3 regions of the Pseudomonas sp. MM227 genome follow, and region 2 is predicted to be linked to each of the others. Evidence: predicted binding sites of a transcription regulator. Region 2 holds the regulator's gene; each other region holds the start of a gene.

Region 1 (9,628 bases), 1.0 Mb from region 2:
CGATCGAGATGTCGGGCATTGCCCAGCGTTTCCCTGGCGTGAATTTCAGTCAGTGCCCGGTAGGCATCTTCGCCAAGCTGCTGGATTCGCCCGCCGAGCACGTGCTGCAATCCGGTGACCGCATCGAACTCTACCGCCCGTTGCTCGCGGACCCGAAAGAGGTGCGACGATTGCGCGCGGCCAAGGCGGCGCAAGCGCGCAAGGCGCATTGAGATAACTTTCCTTCGCCCATGAAAAAGCCCGGCATGACCGGGCTTTTTTCGTACCGCCTGCTTACTGCGGCGAAACGTCCAGCGGCTGGGGTGCTGGCACGGGAACGGTCTTCACGCCGTCCACGTCGCGCTGGATGTCGTCGAGCATCGAGCCAGGCTTGGGTGGCTCTTCGGCCTTCTGTGGCTCGCCCTGCTGGGGCGTAGCGTTGGTGTCGGTGTCGCTGCCCAGAATCGCCTGGTCCCTGCTGACGCCCGGCATGAAATCGCCAGAGAGGCCGACCAATTGGTCGTTGCCGTTGAACATGACACTCATGCGTTCCTGCTGGCGTTCGCCGCCGCCTGGCTGCAGGCTGTACAGGTAATCCCAGCGATTGGCGTGAAACGTGTCGACCAACAGGGGGTTGCCCATGATAAACCTTACTTGCCGACGGGTCATTCCGGGCCGTAACTGGTCTATCATGTCCTGTGTGACGACATTGCCCTGCTGGATGTCGATTTTGTAAACCCCGGGGAATGAACAACCGGCGAGTGCGAGCAGTCCCACGAAGGTGAGGCTGGTTAGCAAGTGCTTGGTGTTTTGCATCGGTGGGCGACTTCCACTATCTTGGCTGGGACAACGTAAACCCCGATCATACCCGTATTAAGAGATGCTGCGAAGCCGCATCGTTGAGAAAGCTGACCATGGTTGATAATAGCGAACTGCGTAAAGCCGGCCTCAAGGTGACCCTTCCACGGGTCAAGATTCTGCAAATGCTGGAGTCGGCACAGCAACGCCACATGAGCGCCGAGGAAGTCTACAAGGCGCTTATGGAAGCGGGCGAAGATGTGGGCCTGGCCACGGTTTACCGTGTTCTGACCCAATTCGAAGCGGCGGGTCTGGTAGCACGTCACAACTTCGACGGCGGCCATGCCGTGTTCGAATTGGCAGACGGCGAGCACCACGACCATATGGTCGATGTCGACTCGGGTGACGTGATCGAGTTTACCGATCACGAGATCGAGCGCCGCCAGAAGGAAATCGTCAGCGAGCATGGTTACGAGCTGGTGGATCACAACCTGGTGCTGTACGTGCGCAAGCCAAAGTAACTTCAGGAGTGATGCAAAAAGGCGACCCTGGGGTCGCCTTTTTTGTTGGGGTGAATCAGTTGGGGCCTCTTTGCGGGCAGAGGGCTCGCCGCCCGCCCCGCTCCCACAAGGCTCGTACTTACCTGTGGGAGCGGGGCTCTGCCCGCGAAGAGGCCCGCCGGCCACCATCACCCTCCCACAAGTGGTATGTGAGACCCGTTTTTTTGTGGGAGCGGGGCGGGCGGCGAGCCCTCTGCCCGCGAAGAGGCCCGCCTGGCCACCATCACCCCTTGGCCGTCACCACCATCTTCTTCGCATGCGCCAGCGATTCCTTGGTCAGGTCAATCCCGCCCAGCATCCGCGCCACCTCTTCCACTCGCTCGCCTTTGCCCAGGTTCGACACCGCCGTACGTGTCTCGTCACTGCCGCGCACCTTGTGCACGAACAAATGATGGTGCCCCTGCGCCGCCACCTGCGGCAGGTGGGTCACGGTCAGCACTTGCCCACGCTCACCCAGGCGACGCAGCAACTGCCCGACGATCTCGGCTGTCGGGCCACCGATGCCCACGTCCACTTCGTCGAACACCAGCGTCGGAACCCGCGAGGTCTGCGCCGTGATCACCTGGATTGCCAGGCTGATCCGCGACAGCTCGCCACCCGAGGCCACCTTGGCCAAGGGTTTCATCGGCTGGCCCGGGTTGGCGCTGACCAACAGCTCGACTTGCTCCAGACCATTGGGGTGCAAGTCCTCGTGGGCATTGGCGCGCAGCTCGATGGTGAAGCGCCCACCAGGCATGCCCAGGCGCTGGATTTCCACCTCCACTGCGGCCGCCAGTTGCGCGGCGGCGTGGGTGCGCAGTCCGGTCAGCTCACCGGCTTTTTCCTGGTAGTGGCGTGCATAGGCCGCCAGCTCTTCACCCAGCTGCTCGATTGACTCGTCGCTGGCGTTCAACCCTTCCAGCTCTTCGAGCAAGCGGTGTTGCAGCGCGACCACTTCGGTCGGGTGAACGCGGTGTTTGCGCGCCAGGGTATAGATGGTGTCGAGGCGCTCCTCGATATGCTGCAAGCGCGCCGGATCGGCTTCGAAGTGGTCGAGGAAGCGATTGAGTTCGCCCACGGCTTCTTCGACCTGGATCTGCGCCGTTGCCAGCATCGAGGCCGCTTCGCCCAGCGCGTTCGGAGCATTGCTGACGCCGCCCAGGCGATTAAGGCTGGCGGTCAGCGCGCTGAGCACGTTGCCCGAATCGTTTTCGCTGCAATGGTCGATGACCTGGCGGCAGATGCCGAACAAGGCTTCGGCGTTGGTCAGGTTCTTGTGTTCCTGTTCCAGCTGCTCCAGCTCGTTCTCGCCCAGCCCGAGGTTCTCCAGCTCTTCCAGCTGGTAGCTGAGCAACTGGTGACGTGCGCGCTGTTCGTCACCGGAGTCCGACAGGCGCTCGAGTTCCTGGCGGGTCTGGCGCCATTTCTGCGCAGCCAGGTGCACCTGCCGGGCTAGATCGCTGGCACCGGCGTATTCATCCAGCAGGCGGCGATGGGTATCGGTCTTGAGCAGCGACTGGTGCTCGTGCTGGCTATGGATATCGATCAGCAGCTCACCCAGCGACTTGAGGTCGCCGAGCGGGCAGGGGGTGCCGTTGATGTAGCCGCGCGAACCGCCCTTGGCCGTGATCACCCGGCGCAGGATGCAGGGGCCGTCGGTTTCCAGGTCGCGCTCGGCAAGCCACGTGCTGGCCTCGGGGATATCGACCAGATCGAAAGTGGCAAGGATGTCGGCCTTGTCTGCTCCGGGCCGGACCACGCCGCTGTCGGCGCGGTCGCCCAGGGCCAGGCCCAGCGCATCGAGCATGATCGATTTGCCGGCGCCGGTTTCGCCCGTGATCACGCTCATCCCGCGCTCGAGTTCGAGGTCGAGATGTTCGACGATGGCATAGTTGTGTACGGACAGGTGCACCAGCATAAGACCGCCCCCAGGCATGAATGTCTGGTTATTTATACAGTGTTTTATACAGGGCTGACAATATTGGCCCTTAGCTCGTTTTCGCCTGATGCCTGGGTTTTTTATCGCTTAGTTCGAAAGCCCACACTCAGCCGCTGGTCGTCAGCCCTTGAAGCGCGAATTTGCGACCCCATATACCGGTCAGAAGCGCGAGTCGACCTCGCGGACGTTATCGAGAGGAGAGAACCAATGGCTGATGAACAGAATCTGGACGATCAGAATCTAGACGCTAATCAGGCTGCCAGCGCTGGCGCCGAAGACCTCACCGCGCGCGTGCAGTTGCTCGAAGAGCAGCTCGCCACCGCTCAGGACCAGTCGCTGCGTGTCGCGGCCGACCTGCAGAATGTTCGCCGCCGCGCCGATCAGGACGTGGAAAAGGCGCACAAGTTCGCCCTCGAGAAGTTCGCCGGCGACCTGCTGCCCGTGCTCGACAGCCTCGAGCGCGGTATCGAGCTGTCCAGCGCCGACGACGAAAGCATTCGTCCGATGCGCGAAGGCATGGAGCTGACCCTGAAGATGTTTCAGGACACCCTCAAGCGCTACAACCTGGAAGCCATCGACCCGCACGGCCAGCCATTCAACGCCGAGCATCACCAGGCCATGGCGATGCAGGAAAGCGCGGATGTCGAGCCCAACAGTGTCTTGAAGGTTTTCCAGAAGGGCTATCAGCTCAATGGACGCCTGCTGCGCCCGGCCATGGTCGTGGTCAGCAAGGCCGCCGCACCGGTTTCGCCTTCGATAGACGAGCAGGCTTGAAATCGGCCAAGTGGCCCCCATCTTAGTGTCAAGCGTTTAAGTGCTACCGCAGACAGCCACCACTGCTGCGGCAACCAAATCCAAAATTTTCGGGCCTTAGTGCCAGGAGAAGAAACATGGGCAAGATTATCGGTATCGACCTGGGGACCACCAACTCCTGCGTCTCCATTCTGGAAAACGGCAAGGCCAAGGTCATCGAGAACGCCGAAGGCGCTCGGACCACACCTTCGATCATCGCTTATGCCAACGACGGCGAAATTCTCGTCGGTCAGTCGGCCAAGCGTCAGGCCGTCACCAACCCGCACAACACGCTGTATGCAGTGAAGCGCCTGATCGGCCGTCGTTTCGCCGAAGACGTCGTGCAAAAAGACATCCAGATGGTCCCGTACAAGATTGTCGAAGCCGACAACAAGGACGCCTGGGTCGAAGTCAACGGCCAGAAAATGGCACCGCCGCAGATCTCGGCTGAAATCTTGAAAAAGATGAAGAAGACCGCCGAAGACTACCTCGGCGAAGCGGTCACCGAAGCGGTCATTACCGTGCCGGCCTACTTCAACGACAGCCAGCGTCAGGCCACCAAGGACGCCGGTCGTATCGCCGGTCTGGACGTCAAGCGCATCATCAACGAGCCGACTGCCGCTGCACTGGCATACGGCATGGACAAGGCTAAGGGCGACCACACCGTCATCGTTTATGACCTGGGTGGCGGTACCTTCGACGTGTCCGTGATCGAAATCGCCGAAGTAGACGGCGAGCACCAGTTCGAAGTGTTGGCCACCAACGGCGACACCTTCCTGGGCGGCGAAGACTTCGACATCCGCTTGATCGACTACCTCGTAGACGAATTCAAGAAAGAAAGCGGCATGAACCTCAAGGGTGACCCGCTGGCCATGCAGCGCCTGAAAGAAGCCGCTGAGAAAGCCAAGATCGAGCTGTCCTCGAGCCAGTCGACCGACGTCAATCTGCCGTACATCACTGCAGACGCGACCGGTCCGAAGCACTTGAACGTTAAGATCTCCCGCGCCAAGCTGGAATCTTTGGTCGAAGACCTGGTTCAGCGCACCATCGATCCTTGCCGCATCGCCATGAAAGACGCCGGTATCGACGTTGGCGCGATCAACGACGTGATTCTGGTCGGTGGTCAGACCCGCATGCCGCTGGTCCAGAAGCTGGTCACCGACTTCTTCGGCAAAGAAGCCCGCAAGGACGTCAACCCTGACGAAGCCGTTGCCATGGGTGCTGCCATCCAGGGCGCCGTACTGGCCGGCGACGTGAAAGACGTGCTGCTGCTCGACGTCAGCCCGCTGACCTTGGGTATCGAAACCATGGGCGGCGTGATGACCGCGCTGATCGAGAAGAACACCACGATTCCTACCAAGAAATCGCAGGTATTCTCGACTGCCGATGACAACCAGGGCGCCGTGACCATTCATGTTCTGCAGGGCGAGCGCAAGCAAGCCGCGCAGAACAAGTCGCTGGGCAAGTTCGACTTGGCCGAGATCCCGCCAGCGCCACGTGGCGTGCCGCAGATCGAAGTGACCTTCGACATCGATGCCAACGGCATCCTGCACGTCGGCGCGAAGGACAAGGCCACCGGCAAGACCCAGTCGATCGTGATCAAGGCCAACTCCGGTCTGTCCGAAGACGAAATTCAGCAGATGGTGCGTGACGCTGAAGTCAACGCCGAGGAAGACCGCAAGTTCGAAGAGCTGGCTGCTGCCCGCAACCAGGGTGATGCACTGGTGCACTCGACGCGCAAGATGGTTGCCGACGCCGGTGACAAGGTCACTGCCGACGAGAAGACTGCCATCGAAGCGGCCGTCGTGGCGCTGGAAGCTGCGGTCAAGGGCGACGACAAGGCTGCCATCGATGCCAAGGTCGAAGAGCTGTCCAAGGTCTCCGCGCCAGTGGCGCAGAAGATGTACGCCGACCAGGCCGAGAAGCCTGAAGGTGCTGCTGCCCAGCCAGCGGAAGAAGCCGGCAAGCACGACGACGTTGTCGATGCCGAGTTCGAAGAAGTCAAAGACAACAAGTAAACACTTGTTGGTCGGCCGGTTGACTGTGCTTGCACGGTGACTGGTAGGATGTCGCCGCGCGGGGGCTTGCTCCCGCGTTGGCGTGTCTGGAATACACGAATTTTAACAACATGCGACAGCGATCGGATGTTGGCGGCGCGGTCAGCGGCGCCCCTGCGTGCTGGCTCCCAAAAGAGTAAAAAGACTTATGGCAAAGCGTGACTATTACGAGGTTCTGGGGGTGGAGCGCGGCTCCAGCGAAGCAGATCTGAAGAAGGCCTATCGCCGCCTCGCGATGAAGCATCACCCGGATCGCAACCCCGACAGCAAGGAATCGGAAGAGGCATTCAAAGAGGCCAACGAGGCCTATGAAGTGCTGTCCGATGCGAGCAAGCGCGCGGCGTACGACCAATATGGTCATGCCGGCGTCGACCCGAGCATGGGTGGCGGTGGCCAGGGTTTCGGCGGCCAGAATTTCTCCGATATCTTCGGCGATGTGTTCAGCGATTTCTTCGGTGGCGGTCGCGGCGGCAATGGCCGCGGTGGCGCCCAGCGTGGCAGCGACCTGCGCTATACCCTCGAACTGAACCTGGAAGAAGCCGTGCGCGGCACCACGGTCAGCATCCGTGTGCCGACGCTGGTCAACTGCAAGCCCTGCGACGGCAGTGGCGCGAAGAAAGGCTCGGCGCCGATCACCTGCCCGACCTGTGGCGGTATCGGCCAGGTGCGTATGCAGCAGGGCTTCTTCTCGGTGCAGCAGACCTGCCCGCGCTGCCATGGCCAGGGCAAGATCATCTCCGACCCGTGCGATTCGTGCCATGGCGAAGGCCGTGTCGAAGAATACAAGACCCTCTCGGTCAAGGTGCCTTCGGGCGTCGACACCGGTGATCGCATTCGCCTGTCGGGTGAAGGCGAGGCGGGCATGCAGGGTGGCCCGACCGGCGACCTCTACGTGGTGATCAACGTGCGCGAGCACGCGATCTTCCAGCGCGACGGCAAGCACTTGTACTGCGAAGTGCCGATCAGCTTTACCGACGCGGCATTGGGCGGCGAGCTGGAAGTGCCGACCCTCGACGGTCGGGTCAAGCTGAAGATTCCGGAAGGCACCCAGACCGGCAAGCAGTTCCGTCTGCGCGGCAAGGGCGTTGCGCCCGTGCGCGGCGGCGGTGCCGGCGACCTGATGTGCCGGGTGGCGGTAGAAACGCCGGTCAACCTCGACCGTCGTCAGCGTGAGTTGCTGGAAGAATTCCGCACTTCGCTTGAGGGCAACGAATCCCATTCGCCGAAGGCCAATGGTTGGTTCGAGGGTGTGAAGCGTTTCTTCGGCGACCTGTAAGGCATAAGGATTCGAGCATGCGACGTATAGCTGTGATGGGCGCCGCCGGGCGCATGGGCAAGACCTTGATCGAAGCGGTCCAACTGGCGCCCGGCGCCGGCTTGACGGCGGCGGTCGATCGGCCGGACAGCACGCTGGTGGGCGCCGATGCCGGCGAGCTGGCTGCCCTGGGGCGGATCGGCGTACCGCTGTCGGGCGACGTGGCCAAGGTGGCGGAGGAGTTCGATGTGTTGATCGACTTCACCCATCCGACGGTAACGCTGAAAAACCTGGCGTTCTGCCGCAAGGCGGGCAAGGCCATGGTCATCGGCACCACCGGTTTCAGTGCCGAAGAAAAGGCGTTGCTGGCCGAGGCGGGCAAGGATATCCCCATCGTCTTCGCCGCCAACTTCAGTGTCGGCGTCAATCTGTGCCTGAAGTTGCTCGACACCGCTGCGCGCGTGTTGGGCGACGACGTCGATATCGAGATCATGGAAGCCCATCACCGGCACAAGGTCGATGCGCCCTCGGGCACGGCCGTGCGCATGGGCGAAGTGATTGCCAGCGCGTTGGGTCGCGATCTGAAAAAGGTGGCGGTGTACGGCCGTGAAGGTCAGACCGGCGCGCGCGAGCGCCAGACCATTGGTTTCGCAACCGTGCGCGCGGGCGACGTGGTGGGTGACCATACCGTGCTGTTCGCCGCTGACGGCGAGCGCGTCGAGATCACTCACAAGGCGTCCAGCCGCATGACGTTCGCCAAGGGAGCGGTACGCGCTGCCCTCTGGCTCGACGGCCGCGCCCCAGGCTTCTACGACATGCAGGACGTGCTGGACCTGCATTGACCTAATCGACCCCTTCGCAGGCACAAGGCTCGCCGCCCGCCCCGCTCCCACAGCTAGGCGCCAACCTTGTGGGAGCGGGCTCTGCCCGCGAAGACGCTAGTACTATCACCACAAATTCCCGCCCCCTGTCGCATCATGCGAACTTCCCACCGCATTCGCGGTAGACCAAAACCCCTCTTTTCTGTAAGCTACAGCTTTAGTGTGTCCACTAAAAGCGCGCAGATAATTCGATGAAAAGAAGCGGGGTGACGTATCCATACGGCATTCCGCTTTTTTACAACCTGCGATCGCCCTTTCAGGCTTTATTTACGGGAGGTCTTCTTGACTAAGCCAGCCATACTCGCCCTTGCCGATGGCAGCATCTTTCGCGGCGAAGCCATTGGAGCCGACGGGCAAACCGTTGGAGAGGTGGTGTTCAACACCGCCATGACCGGCTATCAGGAAATCCTTACCGATCCTTCCTATGCCCAGCAAATCGTCACCCTGACCTACCCCCACATCGGCAACACCGGCACCACCCCGGAAGATGCCGAGTCCGATCGCGTCTGGGCCGCAGGCCTGGTGATCCGCGACCTGCCATTGGTGGCCAGCAACTGGCGTAACACCATGGCGCTGGACGACTACCTGAAAGCCAACAACGTGGTTGCCATCGCCGGCATCGACACCCGCCGCCTGACCCGCATCCTGCGAGAGAAAGGCGCGCAGAACGGCTGCATCATGGCCGGTGACGACATCAGCGAAGAGGCCGCCATCGCCGCCGCGCGCGCCTTCCCCGGCCTCAAGGGCATGGACCTGGCCAAGGAAGTCAGCACCAAGGACACCTACCAGTGGCGCTCCAGTGTCTGGGAGCTGAAATCCGACAGCCACCCCGATGTGCCCAACAGCGAGCTGCCTTACCATGTGGTCGCCTACGACTACGGCGTCAAGGTCAACATCCTGCGCATGCTGGTCGAGCGCGGCTGCCACCTCACCGTGGTGCCTGCGCAAACCCCGGCCGCCGATGTGCTGGCGCTCAACCCCGATGGCGTCTTCCTGTCCAACGGCCCTGGCGATCCAGAGCCCTGCGACTACGCTATCCAGGCGATCAAGGAAGTGCTGCAGACCGAGATTCCGGTCTTCGGCATCTGCCTCGGCCACCAGTTGCTGGCCCTGGCTGCCGGCGCCAAGACCGTCAAGATGGGGCATGGTCACCACGGTGCCAACCACCCGGTGCAGGATGTCGACAGCGGTGTGGTGATGATCACCAGCCAGAACCACGGCTTCGCGGTAGATGAAGCGACGTTGCCGAGCAATGTCCGCGCGATCCACAAATCGCTGTTCGACGGCACCCTGCAGGGTATCGAGCTGACCGACAAGGCCGCGTTCAGCTTCCAGGGCCACCCTGAAGCCAGCCCTGGTCCGAACGACGTCTCGCCGCTGTTCGACCG
Region 2 (9,628 bases):
CGAAGTGATCCGTGGCGAGAAGTCCAGTGAGGTTGCCGTGGCGACCACCGTTGCCTATGCCCGCAAGATGGGCAAGAACCCCATCGTGGTCAACGATTGCCCCGGCTTTTTGGTGAACCGCGTGCTGTTCCCGTACTTCGGCGGTTTCGCCCGGCTGGTCAGCGCCGGTGTCGATTTCGTGCGCATCGACAAGGTCATGGAGAAATTCGGCTGGCCCATGGGCCCGGCCTACCTGATGGACGTGGTCGGCATCGACACCGGCCATCATGGCCGTGATGTGATGGCCGAAGGCTTCCCGGATCGCATGAAAGACGAGCGTCGCTCCGCCATCGACGCGCTGTACGAGGCCAACCGCCTGGGGCAGAAGAACGGCAAGGGCTTTTATGCCTACGAAACCGACAAGCGCGGCAAGCCGAAGAAGGTGGCCGATCCTGCGGCGCTGGACGTGCTCAAGCCGGTGATCTACGAACAGCGCGAGGTCTCCGACGAAGACATCGTCAACTGGATGATGATCCCGCTGTGCCTGGAAACCGTACGCTGCCTGGAAGACGGCATCGTCGAAACCGCAGCCGAGGCCGACATGGGCCTGGTCTATGGCATCGGTTTCCCCCCGTTCCGCGGCGGTGCGCTGCGCTACATCGATTCGCTGGGCGTGGCCGAATTCGTCGAGCTGGCCGACCGCTACGCCGAACTGGGTCCGCTGTACCAGCCTACGCAGAAGCTTCGTGAAATGGCGCGTGCTGGCCAGACCTTCTTCGGGCAAGCGGCCAACGTACAGAACAAGGGTGAATGACTGATGAGCTTGAATCCTAGAGACGTGGTGATCGTCGACTTCGGTCGCACCCCCATGGGCCGCTCCAAAGGCGGCATGCACCGCAACACGCGCGCCGAGGACATGTCGGCGCACCTGATCAGCAAGCTGCTGGAGCGCAATGCCAAGGTCGATCCGGCCGAAGTCGAGGACGTGATCTGGGGCTGCGTCAACCAGACCCTGGAACAGGGCTGGAACATCGCCCGCATGGCTTCGCTGATGACGCAGATCCCGCACACTGCGGCCGGCCAGACCGTCAGCCGGTTGTGCGGCTCGTCCATGAGCGCGCTGCACACGGCCGCCCAGGCGATCATGACCGGCAACGGCGACGTGTTCGTGGTCGGCGGCGTCGAGCACATGGGCCATGTCGGCATGATGCACGGCGTGGATCCGAACCCGCACATGTCGCTGTACGCCGCGAAAGCCTCGGGCATGATGGGGCTTACCGCCGAGATGCTCGGTAAAATGCACGGCATCACTCGCGAACAGCAGGATGCCTTCGGCGTGCGCTCGCACCAGTTGGCTCACCAGGCCACGGTCCAGGGCAAGTTCAAGGACGAGATCATCCCGATGCAGGGTTGCGACGAAAATGGCTTCATCAAGGTCTTCGACTACGATGAAACCATTCGTCCCGACACCACCCTGGAAAGCCTCGCCGCGCTCAAGCCTGCCTTCAACCCCAAGGGCGGCACGGTCACGGCCGGTACCTCGTCGCAGATCACCGACGGTGCCTCGTGCATGATCGTGATGTCGGCGCAGCGCGCCCAGGACCTGGGCATCACGCCATTGGCGGTAATCCGCTCCATGGCAGTGGCCGGCGTCGACCCCGCGATCATGGGCTACGGGCCGGTTCCGGCCACTCAGAAAGCGCTCAAGCGCGCAGGTCTGGGCATTGCCGACATCGACTTCATCGAACTCAACGAAGCCTTCGCCGCACAGGCCCTGCCTGTGCTGAAGGATCTGAAAGTGCTCGACAAGATGAACGAGAAGGTTAACCTGCATGGCGGCGCGATCGCCTTGGGGCATCCTTTTGGCTGTTCAGGCGCACGAATTTCCGGCACCTTGCTCAATGTCATGAAGCAGAATGGCGGCACTTTCGGCCTGTCCACCATGTGTGTAGGCCTGGGGCAGGGCATCACCACGGTCTTCGAGCGCGTCTAGTCCTGACGAGCGAGTCGAACGAACCGGGGCCCAGTGTCCCGGTTTTGTTTTTTCCCGGTTCATTCGAAAAAGTATTTCAAGCGAGGCGCAACATGCATATACAACCAGGGCTCTATCGTCATTACAAAGGCCCCGAGTATCGTGTCTACGGCGTCGCGCGCAGTTCCGAGGACGAACAGGAAGTGGTGTTCTACCAGGCGCTGTACGGTGAATTCGGCCTCTGGGTGCGCCCGCTGAGCATGTTCCTGGAGTCGGTCGAGGTTGACGGCGAGAGCGTCCCGCGCTTTGCTTTGGTGAAGGCCGAACCCAGCCTGTTTTCCGTTCAGCAGGCGCCGACCGCTTGAACCTCGGCGCTTGACCTCACGTTCTCACCACTATATATAGCGGGGCCTCGCAAGGCGCCGCATGCCTTTCATTTCAAGTATTCAGGAATTTTCCGATCCATGGGCAAATCGCTGGTCATTGTGGAATCCCCGGCTAAGGCCAAGACCATCAACAAGTATCTGGGTGACCAGTACGTGGTGAAGTCGAGTATCGGCCATATCCGAGACTTGCCCACCAGCGGTTCGGCGAGCGCCAGCAAGGAGCCGGCCGCCAAGCGCGGCAAGGCTGCGGCTGCCGACGCGCCGGCCCTGTCGCCCAAGGAAAAGGCCCGCAAGCAGTTGGTGGCACGCATGGGTGTGGATCCGGACCAGGGCTGGAAGGCCAAGTACGAGATCCTTCCCGGCAAGGAAAAGGTCATCGAGGAACTGCGCCGGCTGGCCAAGGACGCCGACACCATCTATCTGGCGACGGACTTGGACCGCGAGGGGGAAGCCATTGCCTGGCACCTGCGCGAAGCCATCGGTGGCGATGACAGCCGCTACAAGCGTGTGGTGTTCAACGAGATCACCAAGAAGGCCATCCAGGAAGCTTTCTCTCGCCCCGGCGAGCTGGACATCGACCGTGTCAACGCCCAGCAGGCGCGGCGTTTCCTCGACCGCGTGGTTGGCTACATGGTGTCGCCGCTGCTCTGGCAGAAGATCGCCCGCGGGTTGTCCGCTGGTCGCGTGCAGTCTGTCGCGGTGAAGCTGGTGGTCGAGCGTGAGCGTGAAATCCGCGCGTTCAATCCCGAGGAATACTGGGAAGTGCACGCCGACCTGGCGTCGGCCAAGGCCGCCAAGGTGCGTTTCGAAGTGGCTCGCGAGAACGGCGAAGCCTTCAAGCCCCTGAACGAAGCCCAGGCCATGGCCGCGCTGGCCAAGCTCAAGGATGCCAGCTACAGCATCGTCAAGCGCGAAGACAAGCCGACCAGCAGCAAGCCGTCGGCCCCGTTCATTACTTCCACGCTGCAGCAGGCCGCGAGCAACCGCCTGGGCTACGGCGTGAAGAAGACCATGATGATGGCGCAGCGTTTGTACGAGGCCGGCTACATTACCTATATGCGTACCGACTCGACCAATCTGTCGGTCGACGCCGTGGAGATGGCCCGCGCCTATATCGAGAACGAGTTCGGCAAGAAGTACCTGCCGGAAGCACCGATGGTGTACGGCAGCAAGCAGGGCGCCCAGGAAGCGCACGAAGCCATTCGCCCATCGGACGTGAACACTCATCCGAGCAAGCTGAACGGCATGGAACGCGATGCCGAGCGCCTCTACGAATTGATCTGGCGCCAGTTCCTCGCCTGCCAGATGCCGCCTGCCCAGTACCTGTCGACCACCGTCACGGTGGCAGCGGGTGATTTCGAGCTGCGCGCCAAGGGTCGTATCCTCAAGTTCGACGGCTACACTCGCGTGCTGCCGCAGATGAGCAAGCCGGGCGACGACGACGTGCTGCCGGAAATGAACCAGGGTGAGCAGCTCAAGTTGCTGCAGCTGGACCCTACCCAGCACTTCACCAAGCCGCCTGCGCGCTATTCCGAAGCGAGCCTGGTCAAGGAGATGGAAAAACGCGGCATCGGTCGTCCGTCGACCTACGCGGCGATCATCTCGACCATCCAGGACCGTGGCTACGTGGCGCTGCACAACCGTCGCTTCTACTCGGAAAAGATGGGCGACATCGTCACCGAGCGGCTGTCCGAAAGCTTCTCCAACCTCATGGACTACGGCTTTACCGCCGGCATGGAAGAGAACCTCGATGACGTGGCGCACGGCGAGCGCGACTGGAAGAACGTTCTTGACGAGTTCTACGGTGATTTCAAGGGCAAGCTGGACGTTGCGGGTGCGGCCGACAGCGGCATGCGCGCCAACCTGCCGACCCTGACCAACATCGCCTGCCGCGAATGCGGTCGGCCGATGATGATCCGCACCGCATCCACCGGGGTGTTCCTGGGCTGTTCGGGCTATGCGCTGCCACCCAAGGAGCGCTGCAAGGCCACCATCAACCTGATTCCAGGTGATGAGATAGCGGCCGACGACGAGGGCGAGTCCGAGTCGCAGATTCTGCGCGGCAAGCATCGCTGCCCGGTCTGTGCGACCGCCATGGACGCGTATCTGCTGGATGAGAAGCGCAAGCTGCACATCTGCGGGAACAACCCCGACTGCCCGGGCTACGAGATCGAAGAGGGCAACTACCGCATCAAGGGCTACGAAGGGCCGAGCCTGGAGTGCGACAAGTGCGGCAGCGAGATGCAGTTGAAAACCGGCCGTTTCGGCAAGTTCTTCGGCTGCACCAATCCGGAGTGCAAGAACACCCGCAAGCTGCTCAAGAGTGGCGAGGCGGCGCCGCCCAAGATGGACGCGGTGAAGATGCCCGAGCTCAAGTGCGAGAAGGTCAACGACACCTACGTGCTGCGCGATGGCGCATCGGGTCTGTTCCTGGCAGCCAGCCAGTTTCCGAAGAACCGCGAAACCCGTGCCCCGCTGGTGCTGGAGATCATCCCGCACAAGGATGAGATCGATCCCAAGTACAGCTTCCTGTTCGACGCGCCGATCAAGGACCCGGACGGCCGTCCGACCGTGATCCGCTACAGCCGCAAGACCAAGGAGCAGTACGTGCAGAGCGAGGTCGAGGGCAAGCCGACCGGTTGGAAGGCTTTCTACGACGGCAAGACGTGGAAGGTCGAAGACAAGCGCTGAAGCGCCGGCAGCACCAAGGCCGCACCGTCCCCAGGACAGTGCGGCCTTTTCATTTGTGGCTTGCACTGGCTGGGCAGGTTCCCGACACTGTTGCAGTCGAGTGTTCACTGCGGAGATCGCCAGCATGGCCTATGAGCTCTATACCCGTACCAACCAGAAAATCTATTTCGCCGGGCTGGCGCTGGAAGCCATGGGCAAGGCCGAACTGGGCCAGGCCATCAATGCGCAGGCTCAGCTGCAGGCGCAGCGCGAATCCGCGCTGTTCCACCTCTACGGTGCATTGTTGGGGCTGTGTCACGAGATCGCTGGTTATTACCGCCTGCCTCAGGCCGGCACTGCCCGTGCGGAAAACCTGCTGACCCCGCAAGCGCTCGACGGCACGTCCATTCCCGAGCTGGCGGAGTTGGTGGAGCTGGCCCAGCATTCGCATACCTGGCTGGCGCAACTGCTTGCGGCGCACAGCGCGCTGTTCGTGCCGCCCAAGGCGCCCAAAAAGCCCAAAGGCGATGTGACTCAGCCACTCATCCAGGCAGTCAATCTGGATGAAGTCGAAGAGCAGGAACTCAGCCGCGAGGTGCTCGAAAGCTGGCGTCAGCAGCTCAAGGGCCTGACCGTTCGTTTCCGCGAAGGGCTGAGTGAGTGCTGATTTGCACTGGCACTGCTACAATGCCCGCCTTTCGTGGAGAACATGTCCTTATGCCAACGTCCTTTCTTGAGATTGTCGAGCTGCCTGACGGCCGCATCGAGTTGCGTCGTGCCGAGGACGAAGGTTCGCTGGTGACGCTGAATTTTTCCGAAGATGCCAAGGCATTCCTGCAGGGCCAGCACGTGGAAGTGGCCAAGGCCATGCTCAGTGTCGGTGTGCAGATGGCCGGCAAGCTGGTGGAAGGCGAAATCGACAAGGACGACGGGCCGCACGTCCTGCACTGATCCTGCCACGCAGCGAGCGCCTTGCGCTGGCCTTGGCGGGCAGTATCGTTTGACCGCAGGTATCACCCCAAACGGATGTTCAGGCTCTGTGCGCTGCCCTGGCGCGCCGCTGCCATCAATTGCTGCCTCGCCACGGAGGGCAGTGGGTTGAGCCAGCTCACCACGGTATGGCTGCGCCCCAGGCGCAGCGCTTCGCACGCCAACTGCTGGGCGCTTTGCATACCGCGCGGCTGCAGCAGCAATATGCGTTCGCGATTGAGCCCTGCATCGCGCAGCCAGGCCTGCGTCAGGCTTGCCGGCGGAGCGATCAGCGTCAACCAGCGCGCGTCCTGCTCTTCGCTCAATTCCCGCAGCATGGGTGCCAGCAGGTTCAGGCAGTTCCCCGCGGCACCACGCAGAGACATCTCGCTGAATACATCCGGATCGGCGACAGTCCAGGGCGATTCTACGGCCTCCTTGAACAGCGGCGTTACCGGTGCAGCCATGAATGCTTCGAACAGCGACATTTGTGCTTGTTGGGGTGACAGGGGAAACTGCATGATGCCTCCTTATCGACGAATGACGCCGACGCTCAGACCTTCAATGACCAGATCCTGATCCTTGAGGTCGACTTCAATGGGTGCGAAGTCGGGGTTTTCCGCAACCAGGAAAACCTTGTTGCCTTCGCGCTGGAACCGTTTCACGGTGACTTCGTCGCCGATGCGCGCCACCACGATCTGCCCGTTGCGGACTTCGCGGCAGGTGTGCACGGCCAGCAGGTCACCGTCGAGAATGCCGACGTCACGCATGCTCATGCCCTGTACGCGCAGGAGGTAGTCGGCGCGAGGATGGAAGAAGCCCGGGTTGATCTTGCAGGACTCTTCGATGTGTTCCTGCGCCAGAATCGGCGCACCTGCAGCAACGCGCCCGACGACTGGCAGGCTGGCGTCGTCGTTGCGGGCTTCGGAGCCGGGGATGCGGATGCCGCGCGAGGCGCCCGGGGTCATTTCGATGGCGCCTTTTCGCGCCAGTGCCTTGAGGTGTTCCTCGGCCGCGTTGGGTGACTTGAACCCCAGTTCCTGAGCAATTTCCGCACGGGTAGGTGGAAAGCCATTGTCGTCAAGGCAGCGCTTGATGAAGGCCAGAATTTCAGCTTGGCGTGGCGTCAATTTCAACATGTCGATGGCTCTGTCTTTTTGTACAGTGACTGGGATTATATACAGTAGATGGCCCTTGGCAATACCGTTTTCCGGGCGCGTCGCCTGCCGAAGTTCGCATGCTGCGCTAAGGCGATGAATTTGTATGCTTTAATACGTGACCCACGGCCACAAAAAGGCCGTATGGACTTGACAGTTACGCACTTTGAAACGTATGTTTCAAACAAGTGTTTGTCAGGCGGAGTTGCCATGGCCCAGTCGGAAACCGTTGAACGCATCCTCGATGCCGCAGAACAGCTTTTTGCGGAAAAAGGCTTCGCGGAAACCTCGCTGCGCCTGATCACCAGCAAAGCCGGGGTCAACCTGGCGGCAGTGAACTACCACTTCGGTTCGAAGAAAGCGCTCATCCAGGCGGTATTCTCCAGATTTCTCGGACCCTTCTGCGCCAGCCTCGACCGTGAGCTGGAGCGGCGGCAAGCCAGCGCGATGCCCAAGGCCAGCCTGGAAGAGCTGCTGGAAATTCTGGTAGAGCAGGCACTCGTCGTTCAACCGCGCAGCGGTAACGACCTTTCCATCTTCATGCGCCTGCTCGGCCTGGCCTTCAGCCAGAGCCAGGGCCACTTGCGCCGTTACCTGGAAGACATGTACGGCAAGGTCTTTCGCCGGTACATGCTGCTGGTCAACGAAGCCGCACCACGCATTCCCCCTCTGGAACTGTTCTGGCGCGTGCATTTCATGCTGGGTGCTGCGGCGTTCAGCATGTCCGGGATCAAGGCGCTGCGTGCCATTGCGGAAACCGACTTCGGCGTCGATACCTCGATCGAGCAGGTGATGCGCTTGATGGTGCCGTTTCTTGCCGCAGGCATGCGCGCGCAGAGCGCGGTAACCGACCAGGCCATGGCCGCCGCTCAACTGCGGCCACGCAGCAAGAGCACCCCGGCTGCTGCCAAGGCCTGACGTGTGCCGGGTCGCCCTCCAGCTCCCTCTCTACAAGGAAAATCCATGAGCGCTCGTCTGCAAGGCTCCCTGATGGTCGACGTCGCCGGTACCTGGCTCAGCGCAGAGGACCGCCATCTGCTGCGCCAGCCCGAAGTGGCCGGGTTGATCATTTTCGCGCGCAACATCGAGCATCCGCGTCAGGTACGCGAGTTGACCGCCGCCATCCGCGCGGTGCGGCCCGACCTGATCCTGGCGGTGGACCAGGAGGGTGGACGCGTGCAACGGCTACGCCAGGGCTTCGTGCGTCTGCCGGCCATGCGCGAGCTGGCCTACCACGCGGATGCGGCCGTCCTGGCCGAGCACTGCGGCTGGTTGATGGCCGCCGAAGTACTGGCGGCTGGGCTGGACCTCAGTTTTGCGCCGGTGCTGGACCTGGATCACGGGCACAGCGCCGTGGTCGGCACCCGCGCGTTCGAAGGCGATCCCGAGCGGGCCACGCTGCTGGCGGGCGCGTTCATCCGTGGCATGAATGCGGCAGGCATGGCGGCATGCGGCAAGCATTTTCCCGGTCACGGCTGGGCGGAGGCCGATTCTCATGTAGCAATTCCCACCGACGAGCGCAGCCTCGAGCAGATTCGCGCCTGCGATCTGGTGCCATTCGCGCGGCTGGCGGGCAAGCTGGCGGCGGTCATGCCGGCCCATGTCATCTACCCCCAGGTAGACAGCAACCCAGCCGGCTTTTCGCGCCGTTGGCTGCAGGACATATTGCGCGGCGAGCTGGGCTTCGAAGGGGTGATCTTCAGCGACGACTTGTCGATGGCCGGCGCCCATGTGGTCGGCGACGCCGCCAGCCGTATCGAGGCGGCCCTTGGCGCTGGTTGCGACATGGGCCTGGTGTGCAACGACCGCGCGGCGGCCGAGCTGGCCTTGAGCGCGGCGCAGCGCATGGGCGTGCAGCCCTCGCCACGCATCGCCGCCATGCGCGGGCGGAGCCACGCCGACGTCGAGTACCGCCGGCATCCGCGTTGGCAGCAGGCGACAGCGGCATTGCGCAGCGCCGGCCTGATCGACTGAGGCCTGATCGACTGAGGGTTGCGGTCAGCGGGTCAGCAGGCGCACTGGCTGGCCCGAATGCCAGGCCAGTATGTCTTCGATCATCTGGCTGAAGAACAGCCGATAGTTGTTGCCGCTGACATAGCCGATGTGCGGCGTTGCCAGCACATTGGGCAGGGTCCGGAACGGATGGTCCAGCGCCAGGGGCTCCTGATCGAACACGTCCAGCCCCGCGCCGCCCAGGTGGCCATCACGCAGGGACTGAATCAACGCTGCTTCGTCGACGATCGGGCCGCGCGACGTGTTGACCAACCGCGCGCCCGGCTTCATCCACCCCAGCGCCTGGGCATCGACCAGCCCCCGGCTGCGTTCGCTCAGCACCAGGTGCACGCTGAGCACATCGGCCTGCTCGAACAGTTGCTGCTTGCTCACGTATTCGACGCCCACCTGCGCGGCACGCTCGGGTGTCAGGTTCTGACTCCAGGCAATCACGCGCATGCCGAACGCCTGACCGAAGCGCGCCACCTTTTCACCGATACTGC
Region 3 (9,628 bases), 420 kb from region 2:
GCCCAGGGCGAAACACACCACCGAGTTGGCGGCCGAGCCGCGTCCCTGGCAGAGAATGTGCCGCTCGCGGGCGAAACGGACGATGTCGTGGACGGTCAGGAAATAGCTTTCATAGCCCAGCTCGATGATCAGTTGCAGTTCCTTGTCGAGCAACGCCTGCACCTCGGGGTCCACTCCAGACGGCCAGCGCCAGCGCGCGCCCTGGGCACTCAGGTGGCGCAGCCAGGCACCGGCGTCGTAGCCACGCGGCACCAGCTCGCACGGATATTGATAGCGCAGTTGGCCGAGGTCGAAGCTGCAACGCCGGGCTATATTCAAGGTTTCCTGCAGCAGCGCGACGGGGTAGATGTCGGCCAGTTGAGACAGCCCGCGCAGATGGCGTTCGCCGTTGGCGAACAGCACATGCCCCGCTTCGGCCACCGGCACGTGATGGCGTATGGCAGTGATGGTGTCCTGCAGGGCACGCCTGCCGCGGGCATGCATGTGCACGTCGCCGCAGGCCACGGCCGGCAGGCCCAGGGTCTTGGCCAGGCACAGCAGATTCTGCAGGCGCCTCTGGTCATTGGCGCCGCGGTGCAACTGCACGGCCACCCACAGGCGCTCGGCAAAACGCCCCTTGAGCCAATGGCCGTGGGCGAGATCGTGGGGTTCATCGGCTATCCACAATGCCAGCAAGCCGTCGCGTTCGACCTCGTCGAGGTCATCACGCAGCAACCGGTACTGGCCCTTGTTCGCGCGCCGTCGAGCCAGGGTGATCAAGCGGCACAGGGCCTGGTAGCCCTGGAGATTCTGCGCCAGCAGCACCAGCTTGGGGCCTTGTTCGATGCGCATTTCACTGCCGACGATCAACGTCATCGAATGGGCCTGGGCAGCCTGCCAGGCGCGCACGATACCGGCCATGGTGCATTCATCGGTGATCGCCAACGCTCGATAGCCCAGCGCCGCAGCCTTGGCGAACAGTTCCTGGGCGCTGGACGCGCCGCGCTGGAAGCTGAAGTTGGAAAGGCAATGCAGCTCGGCGTAGCCCTGGCTCATGCGAACCAACCCTGCAACAGCAACTGAGGGTCATCGCCCACTGCGCGGTAGGCCCAGCCCCGTCGCCCTGCCGAAGTTTCGACCAGATAGTAGTCGCGGCGCACATCGCCACCGTCCCACCACCCGGATTCAATGCGCTCAGGTCCCGCCAGCACACGCAGGCCCTGCGCGGGCAAAGGCTCGGCCTGTTCGAGCAACCAGCCTGGACGGGCTGCGCCCAGGTCTGGAGAGGCCGGCACCCAAGCACCATCGTTGCGCCAGGCCCGCTCGGGGCGATGGTCCGCGTGGGCGCGCAGATCCTGCAAAGCATCGTCGCCGAGGCGTGCTCGCAGGCGTTCGCGCAACTGCTCCCAGGGCTGGGTCTGTTGCGGTCGCTGGTCGAACAGCTCCTTGCAGGCAGGTACGAAGCGCGGCAGATCGAGCGCGCTCAACCGTACCACCTGCACAGGCCGGGGCACCTGCAGATGCTCGAAGCGCCCGCGGGCCAGTTCGAACAACAGCGCGGCGTCGCGCTCGGCAGCGAGCAAGCCGACTTCGACCAGGGTGTCCTCGCCCTCGGCATGCTTGAGATGCAGGGTGAAACGCTGCACCCCAACATCCCGCCCGGCCAGATACACCGCCAGGTCGTTGATCAGGCGCCGCAGGGGAAACAGCAGCGCCTGATGGGATTCCACATCGAAGTTGAGTTCGATGTGTTGGTCGAATACATCGGCAGGAATGAAGAATTCCAGGGCCAGGGGCCGGTACCCGAGCAGGGTGTCCAGATGACTGAGCACCTGGGCCGAAAAGCGCCTGGCAAGTTGCGCCCTGGGCAGCGCCAACACCTGGCCCAGATGGCGCATACCCATGCGCTTGAGCGCGACGGCATCGGCGGCGGCGAGCCCGACCCGCTCCACCGGCAGGCGCTGGAGAACATCGGCCAGTGTCGATTGATCCTCAACGCTGAGACCGTCATAGGCGTTGGCCAGCATGCGTGCCGCAGCCGGGTTGGGGGCCAAGGTGATGCGATGGCGGAAGCCCAGGGCATCGAGTTCGCTGCGCAACCGCGCCTCGAACTGCGGCCATGGCCCGAACAGCCCAAGGGTCGACTGCACTTCGAGCAACAGGACCCGGGGGTAATGCACGCTGACCTGGGAGCTGAACCGATAGGCCCACGCAGCCAGGAAACGCTGCCAGTGTTCGATCTGTGCTGGGTCGTAGGGTGCGGTGGCGAAATCACGGCTGAGCATGTAGGCGGCGGTGAGTGACTGCCCCGGTTTCAGGCCCAGTTCACGTGCCGCCGGATTGACTGCTTGCAGCAAGCGTCGCTGCAGCGGGCCGGTGACCAGGGCAAGCGGTTGCTGTGGGTCTTCGCGTTGGCGCAGCACGGCGTCGAGCGCCAGTTGCGGCAGCAGAATGCAGGCCCACAGCATGGCAATCTCAAACGTAACTGACGAAGGTGACGGGCATCGCGGGCGGTATCCCGCCGCGACATTTGAGTACCTGCACCTGCCCTGCAGGCGCATGCAGCGACAGCCGCAGCGCTGCCGGTGACGGGTTGAGCGCCGCCCGCTGTTCGCGCAAGGCAAAGCCCAGGGTCTCGCCGGTTTCTGCCGCCACCTGCAGGCGTCGCATGGCCTTGTCATCAGGGTTCTGCGGCCAGCAGAGTACCGCTGCGCAGCTGCCGGAACGCAGGCATTGCTCGGCAGCCCACAAGGTGTCCTTGCCTTGGGCCTTGAGCACGCAAAGATGCTGCAAACGGACACCCGCCGCCATCCAGGCATGGGGATAGGGAATGAACGGCGGTGCTATCAATACGATTCGTTCGCCCGCCTGGCTCAAGCGCGCCAGGGTCGGCCAGAGCAACTGCAATTCGCCACTGCCGTTGGCGGTAAGCAGGATTTCACTGAGTGCCGCCGGAGGCCACCCACCGTTGGGGAGCACGGCATCGAGGGCAGCATGCCCGGTGGGCTGCAAGCCGCTGGGAGCGGTTTCCTGACGTCCGCGCCAGATGCGGCGTTGGTCGATCAGGCCTTCCAGGCTGACCACGGCGCCCATCACTGCCCTGCCCTCGAGGCCAGGTTGCTGGGGGAATGAAAATAGGTGAGTGGGAGTGATCTGTTCATGGCTGCATTTTTACTACTGTATGCATGAACAGTAAAGCGTCTATTTTCAGTTCTCGCCACCAAGGGTGCCAACGGTACCGATCAGGCCGGCGTTGCCACCAGTAATTTGCGCAATGGAAAGCGCGATGCGCCGCTCCAACCGAGAAATTCCTGTTCCGGCATGGGCCGGGCGAAAAAGTAGCCCTGGGCTTCATCACAGCCCAGGGCGCGGATCATCTGCATGCACTTGAAGGTCTCGACACCTTCGGCCACGGTGCGGTAGCCCAGCTTGCGCGCCAGTTCCAGCACCGTCTGCACGATCAGTTGATGCCGCGGGCTATGCTCCATGCCGGTGATCATCGACTTGTCGAGTTTCACCACGTTGGCGGGTATTTCGTGCAGGTAGGAGAAATTGCTGTAGCCGGTGCCGAAATCATCGATCGCTACATCCACGCCCAATTCGCGGATGGCGGCCAGCTGTGTCAGCACCAGTGGGTTGGAACGCAGCCACTCGCCTTCGGTAATCTCGACCTCGAGGCGCTCGGGGTGGATGCCGTAGGTGCGACAGGCCGCGCTGATGACCTGATTGATGTCGTGGCCGTCGAAATCCAGCGCGGAAAGATTCAGCGACAGTTTGGTCAGCACCGTTGCAGGCCACTGGGCCAGCTTGGCCAAGGCTGCGTCGATGACCCAGCGCGTCACACTATGGATCAACGCACTCTTTTCCAGCACCGGAATGAACTCGGCGGGCGAAACCGGCCCAAGCCGTGGATGCTCCCAGCGCAGCAATGCTTCGGCACTGACCTGATCACCCTCGGGCAAGGCGAAGCGTGGCTGGAACACCAATCGCAGCTGCCCGTCGCGCAGCGCCTGGGTCACATCGGACGCCAGCCGGAAGGACCTGCGATAGGCGTTATCGCGCACGGGGTCGTACCACGCCCACGCCTGACCGCCGAGCAACGCCAGTTCGGCCGCGTACATGGCTTTGCGCAGTGCATCGCGGACCGCTTCGAAGCTGATCAGAAATGGCGTGACGCCAGCGCGCACGGTGGGTCTAACCGGCATGCCTTCTATCTGCGTGGGACAGCGCAAGGCGTGCACCAGCATGTCGAGATAGCCGCCGACATCGGCTTGCTCGGCGTCCAGCACGAAGGCGAAACGCTTGCGGCCGATGTGGTAGACCGGGCCCTGCCCCGCGCGCAGGCGCAGCAGCCGACGGGCTATGCAGCACAACAGGTTCTCGAATGGGACCATGCCAAGGGCCAGCGTCATGTCATGGGCCCAGGCGGTATCCACGGCATCGATCAGCACCAGGTGGCGGGACGCTCCCGGATGCTGCAGCAACAGATGGCCAAGGTCGGTGAGAAATTGTCGCCGGTCGGGTAACAGGGTCAGCCGGTCACAGGACACTAGAGCCTGGGCAGAAGCATGAACGGGATCGGACATGACACTTTCCTGCAGATGTCAGGCTCGAGCTTCCTGCGAGAGACCGGGCAATTTGAGAGAGGGCAATTCAATTGATGGCAAAATAACATCACCCTAAATACTTGCCAAGCGTCATCTGCCCGATAGCCGGTCCGCGAGCATCGGAACTGCCATCCGACACTGCTACACTGCGGCAAACCCTGGGATGGAATGGACGATTCATGCTCGAAGCCCTGCTGTTCGACCTCGATGGCACACTGACTGAAACCGACGCCTTGCACCTTCTCGCCGTGCAGCAATTGCTGGCCGAGGAAGGTCGCGAATTCACCCATGAAGAGTTCCAGTTGCATGCCAGCGGCCGGGCCAATGCCGACATGTGCCAGTACCTGTTTCCAGAGCGCTCGGTGGCGGAGCACGAAGCGTTCGCCGATCGCAAGGAAGCGCGCTTTCGCGAACTTGCACCGCAACTTGCGCCGATTGCCGGGCTGTTGCGTTTGCTCGACTATGCCGAGCAGGCGCAACTGGGCATGGTGGTAGTGACCAACGCACCGCGTGCCAATGCCGAACACATGCTCGATGCCCTGGGTCTGGCCGAGCGCCTGCCGACAGTGGTGGTTGCCGAAGAGCTGGCACGCGCAAAACCCGATCCCCTGCCCTACCTGACCGGCCTGCAACGCTTGGGCGCACGCGCCGAGGCAGGCATTGCCTTCGAAGATTCGGTACCTGGGGTAACTGCTGCGGTTGCGGCTGGGCTGTTCACCGTGGCGCTATCGACCAGCCAATCGGCGCAGACCCTGCGGTCCGCCGGGGCTAACCTGGTGATCGAATCCTTCGAGGATGAAAACCTCTGGATTCATATCGAAAAGATGCGCAATTCCCTGTAACCGCGAAACCGCCGATGCGGCTCGCCATCCCCTGTAGCAGCGGCGCAAGCCGCGTCTGGGCTTACCGCGTTGGGCCAGATGCTCAGCGGATACCGCCGACGCGGCTTGCGCCGCTGCTACAACAGGTTGTCGAGCAAGAAATTCCCCGGTCGCTGCGGGGCGTCGTTTTCGATTTCGGGTACCAACGCTTCATCCTTGAGGTGGACGCCCGACAGCTTGCGTTGCCGGGCCTCGCGCATAAGGTACTGCAACTTGTGCGCAGCGGTGGCGTAGCTCAGGCCCTGCTGGCGAACATTGGAAATGCAGTTGCGCGCGGCATCGTTCAACCCCACTCGCGGTGCATAGGTGAAATACAGCCCGAGGCTGTCGGGCGAACTCAGGCCCGGCCGCTCACCGATCAGCAGTACCACCATGCGCGCGCCCAGTGCCTGCGCGACCTCGTCGGCCACGGCCACCCGTCCTTGCTCGACCAGGCATATCGGCGCCAGGCTCCAGCCCTCGTCCCCCGCGATCTGCTCGATGCGTTGCAGCATGGGCAGCGCATGCCGGTGCACAGCCAGTGCAGAAAGACCGTCGGCGATCACCACCGCCAGGTCGAACCCTGCCGAACTCTCGCCGGCGTGAGTGAGCAACTGCTGCAGCGAAGCCTCGTCCAGGCGACGACCCAGGTCAGGACGCTGCAGATAGACATGCCGGTCAGTCGCCGCGCTGTGCAGGCTCAAACTACCGGGACAAGCCTCGGCGAGCGCTGCCTTGTCGAACGGCAGGTGCACGGCATCGCGGGCTTGCGCATGGGCGTACTGGAAGTCCAGCTGTGCGCTGCTGGGCAAGCTGGTGCCGGCCCGGCCCAGGGCTATGCGCGCCGGTGTCAGTGCACGCAGCGCGCTCCAGGGGTCGCCTCGGGTGGGAGTGTTGTCGTTCATGGCTCACCTTCGAGCAGATGGATAGCGTTAGCCAAACCTTGGCCGTCAACCCAGACGGGCCAGGGCCCTGCCGAACAACGGCGGAACACCCGTACCCAGGCGCAGCTGGCCGTCCTGCTGTTGCAGAATGTCCATGCGCGCCAGCCAATCTTCGAACTCCGGTGCCGGCCGCAGGCCCAGGGTCTTGCGCGCATACAAGGCATCGTGAAAAGAGGTGGTCTGGTAATTGAGCATGACGTCGTCCGACCCCGGAATGCCCATGATGAAATTGATACCGGCCACGCCCAGCAGGGTCAGCAGCATGTCCATGTCATCCTGGTCGGCCTCGGCATGGTTGGTGTAGCAGATGTCGCAACCCATGGGCACACCCATCAGCTTGCCGCAGAAATGGTCCTCGAGCCCTGCGCGGATGATCTGCTTGCCGTTGTACAGGTATTCAGGGCCGATGAAGCCGACCACGGTATTGACCAGGAATGGGTCGAACCGCCGTGCTACCGCATAGGCCCGCGCCTCGCAGGTCTGCTGGTCGACCCCATGGTGGGCGTTGGCGGACAACGCACTGCCCTGCCCGGTTTCGAAGTACATCAGGCTGTTGCCCTGGGTGCCGCGCTTCAGGCTCAGGCCTGCTTCATGGCCTTCCTGCAACACCGCCAGGCTGACACCGAAGCTGCTGTTGGCCGCTTCGGTGCCGGCGATGGACTGGAACACCAGATCCAGCGGCACGCCGCGCTCGATGGCGGCTATCGAAGAGGTCACATGGGTCAGCACACAGGATTGGGTCGGTATGCCGTAATGCTGGATCACGCCGTCGAGCATCTTCAGCAGCTCGCTGATGGCGCTGAGGCTATCGCTGGCCGGATTGATGCCGATCATGGCATCACCGTTGCCATACAGCAGGCCATCCAGAACACTGGCAGCGATACCGGCCGGATCGTCCGTGGGATGGTTCGGCTGCAGCCGGGTCGACATCCGCCCACGCAGCCCTACCGTGTTGCGAAAGCGCGTGACCACGCGAATCTTCTGCGCCACCAGGACCAGGTCCTGCACACGCATGATCTTTGACACGGCAGCGGCCATCTCCGGCGTGATGCCGGGCGCCAGGGCCCGCAGGCTGGCTTCGTTGGCCTCGTCGCCGAGCAGCCAGTCACGAAAGCCGCCCACGGTCAGATGGCTGACCGCAGCAAAGGCCTGGGCATCGTGGGTATCGACGATCAGGCGGGTGACTTCATCCTTTTCATAGGGGATCAGCGCCTCGTGCAGAAAACGCGTGAGCGGCACGTCCGCCAGGGCCATCTGCGCCGCCGCCCGCTCGGCGTCGCTGCCGGCAGCGATTTCGGCCAGGTAGTCCCCCGAGCGTGCCGGACTGGCCTTGGCCATCAACTGCCGGAGACTGTCGAAGCGCCAGGTCTGCCCGGCGATGCTGTGCACGAAACTCATGCTGCCCTCCTCACTCGCTGGCCATTGCGGGGTGGCTGTCGCCGCGGCTGCGCACGAATACGCAGAACAGCCAGCCGAGGCACATCAGACCGATGAAGATCCCGCAGATCATCGCATTGAACCACACCATCGCCACCAGACACACCAGCGCCAGCACCAGCGCAATGGCCGGCACCAGCGGATAGCCGGGCGCGCGGAAGGAACGCTCGAGCTGAGGTTCGCTGTGGCGCAGCTTGAACAGGCTGAGCATGCTCATGATGTACATGACGATGGCACCGAACACAGCCATGGTGATCATTGCCGCGGTCAGGCTCAGCCCCTGCAGGTTGACCAGCCCATCGCTGAAGATCGCCGCGATGCCCACCACCCCACCGGCGAGGATGGCGCGGTGCGGGGTGTGGAAGCGCGATAGCTTGGCCAGGCCCTTGGGCAGGAAACCCGCCCGTGCCAGCGCGAAGAACTGCCGTGAATAGCCCAGGATGATTCCGTGAAAGCTGGCGACCAGCCCGAACAGGCCGATCCATACCAGCATGTGCATCCAGTTGGAGTTCTCGCCCACCACGCCTTTCATGGCTTGCGGCAGCGGGTCGTTGATGTTCGCCAGGGAGCGCCAGTCGCCGACGCCGCCGGCGAAGATCATCACGCTGATGGCCAAGGTGACCAGGGTCAGGATCCCGGCGATGTAGGCCCGGGGAATGGTGCGTTTGGGGTCCTTGGCTTCCTCGGCGGCCATGGCCGCACCTTCGATGGCCAGGAAGAACCAGATGGCGAAAGGAATCGCCGCGAACATCCCGCTCAATGCACCGAGGCTGAACGTGTCGGACCCGGCCCAACCGCCCAGGGCGAAGTTGCTGAAACTGAACGCCGGCGCCACCACGCCCATGAACACCAGCAATTCGAACACCGCCAGGATGGTCACCACCAGTTCGAAGGTGGCCGCAATGCTCACGCCGACAATGTTGAGGCTCATGAACACGGCATAGGCACCGACCGCCGCCCATTTGGGATCGAGCCCGGGAAACTGCACGTTGAGGTAGGCGCCGATGGCCATGGCGATGGCCGGCGGGGCGAAGACGAATTCGATCAGGGTCGCCAGCCCGGCAATCATGCCGCCTGCAGGGCCGAATGCGCGCAGGCTGTAGGCAAATGGACCACCCGCATTGGGAATGGCCGTGGTCAGTTCGGTGAAGCTGAAGATGAAGCAGGTGTACATCACAGCGACCATCAGCGTGGTGCAGAGGAAACCCAGGGTGCCGGCACTGCCCCAGCCATAGCTCCAGCCAAAGTATTCACCGGAGATCACCAGGCCAACGGCGATACCCCAAAGGTGCAGCGTGCCCAGCGTAGGTTTGAGTTTCGAAACGGTCATGGGGTGTGCCCTCGGAGACGGATGTGCGCATAGGAACGTTCCTGAAGGGTAACCATAGGCGCCAAGTGGCTACTTGACGCCTCGAAAGTGAAAGCAGCCCTACTCTCGATGATCGAACCGCTGCGCCAGTCTGGGGCTTGCCGCGATTGACTGCCCCGATCCAACGCACCGATGCCCGCACTTCCCAGGCGGCGCAGGGCTGGGCCCACAGGAACGCCATTTCCTTGAAACATCTGCACACATCAAGCCAGTCCAAACCTCTGCCAGGCATATCCTGGTTCGCTCATCCCGCGGAATGGCGAACCCAGAGCCACACTCATGGTCGCACTGAGGGAGCGACGTGCTCGGTCCGGGAGTTACCCACTCATGTTTCGCTTATTGCGCAGTTGCTTGACCCTGGCACTTCTGGCCGGCATAGCGGGATGTTCGCTGTTGCCCTCCAGGGATCCGGTTTCCATCAGTGTGGTGGGC

What was found. The regulator LexA, encoded in region 2, represses DNA repair genes until DNA is damaged. The targets are predictions, from matches to a motif close to CTGTNTNNNNANACAG.
Region 1: recN (DNA repair protein RecN) is a predicted target of LexA. The motif match lies at 3,259-3,274, and genes of this name have one in related genera.
Region 3: imuA (translesion DNA synthesis-associated protein ImuA) is a predicted target of LexA. The motif match lies at 3,157-3,172, and genes of this name have one in related genera.

The regions. Positions count from the first base shown of each region.
Region 1 covers NZ_OX352319.1:686,613-696,240, forward strand. The annotation lists gene ONG87_RS03045 (RnfH family protein) at 1-212, shown strand, start outside; gene ONG87_RS03050 (outer membrane protein assembly factor BamE) at 274-795, opposite strand; gene fur (ferric iron uptake transcriptional regulator) at 894-1,298, shown strand; gene recN (DNA repair protein RecN) at 1,561-3,234, opposite strand; gene grpE (nucleotide exchange factor GrpE) at 3,463-4,029, shown strand; gene dnaK (molecular chaperone DnaK) at 4,146-6,065, shown strand; gene dnaJ (molecular chaperone DnaJ) at 6,253-7,380, shown strand; gene dapB (4-hydroxy-tetrahydrodipicolinate reductase) at 7,398-8,201, shown strand; gene carA (glutamine-hydrolyzing carbamoyl-phosphate synthase small subunit) at 8,523-9,628, shown strand, end outside.
Region 2 covers NZ_OX352319.1:1,712,832-1,722,459, forward strand. The annotation lists gene fadB (fatty acid oxidation complex subunit alpha FadB) at 1-793, shown strand, start outside; gene fadA (acetyl-CoA C-acyltransferase FadA) at 797-1,972, shown strand; gene ONG87_RS07845 (DUF1653 domain-containing protein) at 2,065-2,316, shown strand; gene topA (type I DNA topoisomerase) at 2,416-5,028, shown strand; gene ONG87_RS07855 (DUF6586 family protein) at 5,153-5,674, shown strand; gene ONG87_RS07860 (hypothetical protein) at 5,725-5,958, shown strand; gene sulA (SOS-induced cell division inhibitor SulA) at 6,021-6,497, opposite strand; gene lexA (transcriptional repressor LexA) at 6,507-7,115, opposite strand; gene ONG87_RS07875 (TetR/AcrR family transcriptional regulator) at 7,344-8,051, shown strand; gene nagZ (beta-N-acetylhexosaminidase) at 8,097-9,107, shown strand; gene ONG87_RS07885 (D-2-hydroxyacid dehydrogenase family protein) at 9,132-9,628, opposite strand, start outside.
Region 3 covers NZ_OX352319.1:2,133,038-2,142,665, reverse strand. The annotation lists gene ONG87_RS09665 (error-prone DNA polymerase) at 1-1,035, opposite strand, end outside; gene ONG87_RS09660 (DNA polymerase Y family protein) at 1,032-2,447, opposite strand; gene imuA (translesion DNA synthesis-associated protein ImuA) at 2,455-3,072, opposite strand; gene ONG87_RS09650 (bifunctional diguanylate cyclase/phosphodiesterase) at 3,222-4,565, opposite strand; gene ONG87_RS09645 (HAD family phosphatase) at 4,766-5,428, shown strand; gene eutC (ethanolamine ammonia-lyase subunit EutC) at 5,545-6,351, opposite strand; gene ONG87_RS09635 (ethanolamine ammonia-lyase subunit EutB) at 6,397-7,788, opposite strand; gene eat (ethanolamine permease) at 7,799-9,157, opposite strand; gene ONG87_RS09625 (LEA type 2 family protein) at 9,524-9,628, shown strand, end outside.